DNA from 2 places in the Rhodococcus sovatensis genome. Region 1 is predicted to be linked to the other one. Evidence: riboswitches for the same ligand, from Rfam matches in the RefSeq annotation. Region 1 holds a riboswitch; the other holds the start of a gene.
What was found. A riboswitch is a leader RNA that binds a small molecule or an ion and turns the genes downstream of it on or off. The one in region 1 is predicted to bind cobalamin.
Positions count from the first base shown of each region.

Region 2: linked by a shared signal. The riboswitch ahead of WDS16_RS19250 (ABC transporter substrate-binding protein) and the one ahead of WDS16_RS11615 (magnesium chelatase subunit D family protein) in region 1 are both predicted to bind cobalamin.

Region 1 is NZ_CP147846.1:2,488,156-2,491,763, reverse strand. It holds gene mqo (malate dehydrogenase (quinone)) at 1-937, shown strand, start outside; gene WDS16_RS11620 (GNAT family N-acetyltransferase) at 950-1,426, shown strand; adenosylcobalamin (AdoCbl) riboswitch at 1,441-1,588, shown strand; gene WDS16_RS11615 (magnesium chelatase subunit D family protein) at 1,634-3,538, shown strand; gene cobO (cob(I)yrinic acid a,c-diamide adenosyltransferase) at 3,549-3,608, shown strand, end outside.
Region 2 is NZ_CP147846.1:4,129,675-4,133,282, forward strand. It holds gene WDS16_RS19245 (FecCD family ABC transporter permease) at 1-341, opposite strand, end outside; gene WDS16_RS19250 (ABC transporter substrate-binding protein) at 416-1,405, opposite strand; cobalamin riboswitch at 1,506-1,650, opposite strand; gene WDS16_RS19255 (FUSC family protein) at 1,653-3,608, opposite strand, start outside.

The DNA of each region.
Region 1 (3,608 bases):
GCTCAACTACATTTCCGGCTCCGGTGGCACCGTCCACTTCGGCAGCGACGTCCGGAACATCACCAAGCAGTCCGACGGCACGTGGAACCTCAAGATCGCCAACCTGCGGACAGGCGCGAAGAAGACCGTCAATGCCAAATTCGTCTTCGTCGGCGCCGGCGGCGGCGCGCTTCACCTACTGCAGAAGTCCGGGATCAAGGAGATCAAGGGCTTCGGCGGCTTCCCGGTCAGCGGCGAATGGCTGCGATGCACCAACCCCGATCTCATCTCGCAGCATTCGGCCAAGGTGTACGGCAAGGCGTCCGTCGGCGCCCCGCCGATGTCCGTTCCCCACCTCGACACCCGCGTCATCGGAGGCAAGGCCGGCTTGCTCTTCGGGCCGTACGCCGGATGGTCGCCCAAATTCCTGAAGCAGGGCAAGCTCACCGACCTACCCAGCTCGGTCAAGCCCGGGAACTTGATGTCGATGCTCGGCGTCGGTGTCACAGAGTTGGGACTGGTCAAGTACCTCGTCAGTGAGCTCGCGCAGTCCGAAGCCGACCGTGTCGAAACTCTTCGTGAGTTCGCGCCGAACGTGATCGGCAAGGATTGGGAACTCGTCACCGCCGGCCAACGCGTGCAGGTGATCCGCAAGAAGGGCCGCGGCGGCGTCCTGGAATTCGGCACCGCTGTCGTCAACGCGGCAGACGGCACCATCGCGGGACTGCTGGGCGCGTCACCCGGAGCCTCGACGGCCGTGCCGGCAATGCTCGACGTTCTGCAGCGATGCTTCGGTGACAAGTACGCCGGATGGCAGCCCAAACTCGAGCAGATGGTTCCGTCGCTGGGCCGAAAGCTGGCCGAGGATCGGTCACTGTTCCGTGAGATCTTCGACTGGACCTCGCAGCGATTGCAGCTCGAACAGACCTCTCGATTCGCACAGCCCAGTGGCGTGTGATAGCAACAGCTGATGACTACGCAAGCTGCTGCCCTCAAGCGGTCCTGGGCCTTGGACCTGTCCAACAACACCTTGTACGACCTGTTGAAGCTGCGTGTCGAGGTCTTCGTCGTCGAGCAGGCGTGCGCCTACCCTGAGCTCGACGGCCGCGACCTCCTGACCGAAACGCGACACTTCTGGCTCGAACGCGACGGTGAGGTCGTGTGCACCTTGCGTCTGCTGGAAGAGCACGACGACGGCGAGAAGGCGTTCCGAATCGGACGGCTGTGCACGCAGCGGTCCGCCCGCGGACAAGGCCACACGACGCGAATCCTGCGCGCCGCGCTCGCGGAGGTCGGGTCCGCTCCGTGTCGAATCAACGCACAGAGCTACCTCGTCGACATGTACGCCAAGCACGGGTTCTTGCCCGACGGCGAAGAGGTACTCGAAGACGGAATCCCACATACTCCGATGCGCCGCGGCGGCGGTACTCCGTGGAGCGAGAGTTAGATTCGGATCGGCAACAAAGAACGACACCGGAGCTGGTGCGGGGAAGTCCTGTGCGAATCAGGCGCGGTCCCGCCACTGTGTAGGCACCGGGCACACTGCCCGGCACCGAAGTCAGATCGCCGCACAGCTTCGTAGCACGGCCCGTCTGTCCGGCGGGTCATTCATATCCGGCGGCGCGGAGTCCGCCGGGACGAAGGAGATCATCAAGTGCAGCAGTCCGGCTATCCGTTCAGTGCGATCGTCGGTCAGGATCAGCTGCGCCTGTCCCTGGCCCTGTGCGCAGTTCACCCCGGTATCGGGGGAGTGCTCGTGCGCGGCGAGAAGGGCACGGCCAAGTCGACGGTGGTTCGTGCGCTCGCAGCACTGCTGCCCGAGGTGGAAGACGAAGGCGTCACGCGGCCGGCGCGGCTGGTCGAACTACCGGTCGGGGCGACCGAGGACCGCGTTGTCGGCTCGCTCGACCTGGAGAAGGTGCTGCGCGACGGTGAGCGCGCGTTCCAGCCAGGTTTGCTGGCCGCCGCACACCGGGGAGTCCTGTACGTCGACGAAGTGAATCTGCTGCACGATCATCTCGTCGACGTGCTTCTCGACGCTGCCGCGATGGGCCGAGTACACATCGAACGTGACGGTGTATCCCACTCGCACCCCGCACAGTTCGTTCTCGTCGGGACGATGAATCCCGAGGAGGGCGAACTGCGCCCCCAACTCCTGGACCGGTTCGGACTCGCAGTCGACGTCAGAGCCTCTCGTGACGTCGACACCCGAATGGAGGTTGTTCGGCGGCGCCTGAACTACGAACGCAACCCGGAGGTGTTCGCCGCCGCGTACTCGGCCGAGGACGAAGAGGTCGCCGCTCGAATCCGTCGGGCTAGAGCCGTCGTCGACGATGTCGTGCTCGACGACACCGAACTGCGTCGAATCGCGGCGCTGTGCGCGTCGTTCGATGTCGACGGTATGCGAGCTGATCTCGTCGTTGCTCGAACGGCTACCGCGCATGCGGCGTGGCGCGGCTCGGCCGTGGTGGAGGAAGCCGATGTGCGGGTCGCCGCCGAACTTGCTCTGCCGCACCGTCGTCGGCGAGATCCCTTCGACGAACCGGGGATCGACGACGGGGCACTGGACGAGAAGATGCGTGATGCCGCCGAACAGGCCGACGCGCATCGCCCGGATACCGACCCCGACCCGACCGACCCGACCGATCCGGATACCGACCCCGACCCCGACCCCGAGGGAGGCGGAGCTCCGGAACCGGGTGAAGAACCGAACGCGGAGTCACCGCCGCGCAGCGGAGGTTCGCGTGAACGGGACGCCGCAGCACCGGGCGCGCAGTTTCGTGCCCGCACGATAGAGCTGACGGGCATCGGCGAAGGGGCGCCCGGGCGCAGGTCTCGATCACGTTCGGCGCAGGGGCGTGCGGTACGGCCGACGACGGAGCGCGGCAAAGGAATCCACGTGATCGGGACACTCTTCGCAGCCGCGGAGGAGCAGGTGAGTCGCGGGCGCACCGAGGGTCGATTCAAGCTCGAACCGGCCGACCTCAGGGGGGCGTTGCGCGAGGGTCGCGAAGGCAACCTGATCGTCTTCGTCGTCGATGCGTCCGGGTCGATGGCCGCGCGTGATCGTTTGGCCGCGGTCACCGGCGCAGTCCTGTCGCTGCTCAAAGATGCCTATCAACGCCGCGACAAAGTCGCAGTCATCACGGTTCGTGGACGCGACGCCGAGCTCGTGCTTCCGCCCACGTCGAGCGTCGACGTGGCGGTCACGCGGCTTCGCCGAATGAAAACCGGCGGCAAGTCGCCCCTCGCGCAGGGCCTCCTGAAAGCACGTGAGGTGGTGCTTCGTGAAAAAGTTCGCGATCCACTGCGGCGTGCGCTCGTAGTAGCCATGACGGACGGTCGTGCCACCGGGGGGATCGATCCCGTCGGACGCGCACGTATCGCGGCCGACCGCATGGCCGGCGACGGAATCGCATCGGTGGTCGTCGACTGCGAAACTTCGCTGGTGCGACTGGGTCTCGCCGCCGACATGGCCAAGCATCTGGGGGCGGGATACGTCCGATTGGCCGATCTGTCGGCGGAGCAAGTCGCCGCAGTCGTCCGCGCGGCTGCGTGAGGAGCGGGTAATGCCACAGGGAGTCCCACTCGCAGGGTCGGTTCCGGAAGACGGACTCACGACCCGTCAG
Region 2 (3,608 bases), 1.6 Mb from region 1:
GCGCCGATTCCGAGTGTCATCACCAGGACGACGCCGAAGCCCGCGCCCGAGGACACTCCGAGCAGGTACGGGTCGGCCAGCGGATTGCGGGTCACTGCCTGCGCGACGCCACCGGCGATTGCCAAGGACGCGCCGACGACGGCGGCGGTCAACGTCCGCGGCAGTCGAGATTCGACGACGATCACTGCGCGCGCCTCGGTCCACCACGATTCGAAGGCCCCCGGCATGAGGCGATGCACGACGATCGCCCACACGTCGCCGATAGGGATGCGCACGGACCCGAAGGACACCGCCGCGGCGATCGCGACCAGCAACACGGCGGTCAGCACCACCACGATCATCCCGAACCCCACTCGCGAACGCCGTCGCACCTGGGGTTTCGCCGGTGCGGTTCTGGTCGGTGCCAGGGTCGACATCAGGACTGGAACCGATCCGGATGAAGGCTGCGAGCGATGGTCTCGACGCTCGTCACCAACCGTGGGCTTTCGAAGAAGTCATCGAGCGGAACGACGATGAAGTTGTTCTGTCGCACAGCAGGAGTCGTCGCTGCGATGGGCTGGTTCTTCAGAAAGTCGATCTTCTCTTGTGCGGACGTATCGCCGTAGTCGAGAACGACGATGGCCTGAGGTGAGCGTTCACCGACGATCTCCCACGTCGTATCCAGGTACGGCCGTTCACCTTCGGGGAAGATGTTGGCCGCGCCTGCGTGATCGGCGATCAGCTGCCCGACGCCGACACCGCCGATCGTCATCGGTACGTCTTGACCGGAGTCGTAGAAGAAGGTCGGGGTCGGAGTGACCCTGACCAGCTCGCCGGCGACCGCGTCCAAGCCGTCGATGACCCCCTCAGTAAGCGTGTCCGCGGCCTCCTGGACTCCGAGGACGTCGCCGAGCTGGGAGAAGTCGTTCTCGAGCATCCCGATGTCCGGGAATCCGGAACCGCAGTACTCCGAGAACAGGAACGTCGGTATTCCCAGCTCGGCGAACGTCTGCCGCGATCGCCCTTCCTTGTCGTCGAACGCGCTGCGCATACCGCCGACCACGAGGTCCGGTTCGAGATCGAGAATCTGCTCCTTGGTGGGGTACTCGTCGGCAAGTCCTTCGATCTTCGCGAAAGCCTCGGCGGTCTCGGCCGTGGGCGTGGCGTTGCGGTAGCCCATCCCGACGATCCGATCCGCGACGCCCATCTGGATGAGGACTTCGGTGACGTGGTCGTTCATCGAAACGATGCGTCGAGGTGGTGCGTCGAACTCTGCTGTGACGTCGCAGTTGGTGATCGACACGGGTTCCGCGAACTGGGACACCGGGGGCGCTGCGTCGGCTGTGTCGCCGCGGGAACAGCCCGCAAGGACGAGAGCGGTTCCGATCGCCACAGCGCAGACGACGGAGAGGGTGGAGCGTGACATGAGTACCTCACTTGGAGCTCAGAGCCACGAAATGAGAGTCGTGTGCGCAGCAGAAAACGGCCACGCGCTGGACTGCCGATTCGTAGACCACGACGAATAGGTGTCGCACACACAGCCGCTGGGTAATCGGGCTCGCCGGCTCCGCCTAAGAGTCGGCCCACCGTTGCGGGTCAGCGCCGGATTTCGACCGGCTTCCCCCTGCGACTGGCTAGCTTGGTGCTTCGCTCAGCAGTATGCACTGAGGAACTCAGGCCCGTGTGAGCGCCTCCCCCATCGTGCGATTCAAAGTGCCGAGCGATCGGACCGCACTGCGGACCGGACCTGGCGTCGTAGCCGAGGTCAGCATGACGTCGGAGGCGGACGTATCGGTGAGCTTCTCCGGCGGCTCGACGTGCTCGCCTGCGAGGGCCCGTTTGACCTCTACGATGGTCGCCTTGGTGACGTCGGCGGCTTCCCGAAGCGCCTGCGAGGTCTCCTCGGACGGCCTGCTCGACGGTTCGCCCCGGGAGGCGCCGACGCCGGCGCGGGCGAGCGCGTGCGACGACCGATTGCTGACGGTCATGATCCGCATCAACCGCTTGACTCCTCGGCGTGTCCGCGTCGTCGGACCCATCTCCAGCGGCTTGCCCGCAGTGACAACGTCTTTGAGCGCGTTGTCGAGCTTGCGCATGTCGGCCACCAGGTCGGTCCGCGTACCCGGTTCGACGACCGATCCGATACTGGTGTCGATGATGTCGATCATGAGGTCGAGATAGTCGTCGATCTTGTCGACCATCGTCGTTCTGGTTCCCGTGGAGAAGATGAAGTACGCCGAGGCGATTCCGACGAGCCCACCCGCTGCCGTTTCGTAGATCCGCAGTTCGAGAACCTCGATGCTGAAGGTGCCGAGCAGTCCGTACAGCATGGCGAGCATGACGGTGATGAAGAACGACAACAACGCATACGCGACCGTGACGAGGTAGAACGCGAAGAACACGCAGACCACGAGCAGAAGAAGTTGCAGCGGCTGATTGTTTCCGACCAACGCCGCCAGCAGAACTCCCGCAACTACTCCCGCGATGGTCCCTACGACGCGATGGCCCGCACGCGAGAGGATTTCACCTCGCGTCGATGCACCGGTGAACACAAGGAAAGCCGTCAACACCGCCCAGTACCACCGGTCGGGCGAGATGATCTCACCGAGAACCGTTGCAGCGCTGGTTGCGACTGCGACTTGGATCGCAGCCTTCGTACTCGGATTCAACCCGGTCGGTTCGTCGTCGACCTTCTCGGGCTTCTCCTGAGGTACGGGCGCAGACTTCAGCGCATTGCTGGTGATGCGATGAATAGCGATGTGTGCCTGTACTGCTCGCATCGCGACCGCAGTTGCGATGCCGGCCTGAGTGGATGGATCCGCCCTGTCGGCCGCGGCAGCGGCGAGGCGTCGGGCAGCCCGCAATTGGTCTTCGGACGGATTGTTCTGCAGACAGGAACCGAGTGCTGTCGTGGCCTGCCCCAGCGAATCCGGCCACGGGTCCTTCGGGTCGAGTGCCCACAGCGCACTGACGAGTTGTTCGGTGGCGATCTGCGCGTCGAAGATGCGAACGGACAGATCGTCGTTCGTGACGCTGAGTAGTTGAGCTGCATCGTTGCGGTCGAGCCAGTCGTCGATCATCAGGGCCGTGCTGCCGAGTTTGTCGAGTCTCTTGCGCAACAGGTCCAGATTCCGATCACCCCTGTTCGACGCCACCTCGAGCACGTCGATCGACGCGGCTCGCAACGCCCGGACCAGACGCTTCACTTCGAGCCCCGGTCGATCGGGAAGAATCACCGTGCGCACCAGAATCGACAACGCGACCCCACACACGATCGACACGGCAAGCATCGGAATCTGTCCCGGCTCGGCGCGGAGAAACAGCGCGAAGAAGTAACAGATGAACGCGACCATGCCGAGCGCGGTGCCGCGTGGGCCGTAGCGCCGCACCCACACGGCAGCGAAGAGGACGACGATGAATCCGACGTCGGCCACCTTCCCGAACTGTGACAGTACCGCCGACAACGACACGGCCGCGATGGCCGGGAAGACCAGGAGCATCGACGTGATCACGCGGCTGCGCTGGTCCTTGTCCTTGACCGCCGCCGAGGCTTGCATCGCGACGACCGTTCCCAGCAACGCGATGGTCAGCGGTTGGCCGACGAGATGTGCGCCGGGCAGCAGGACAGC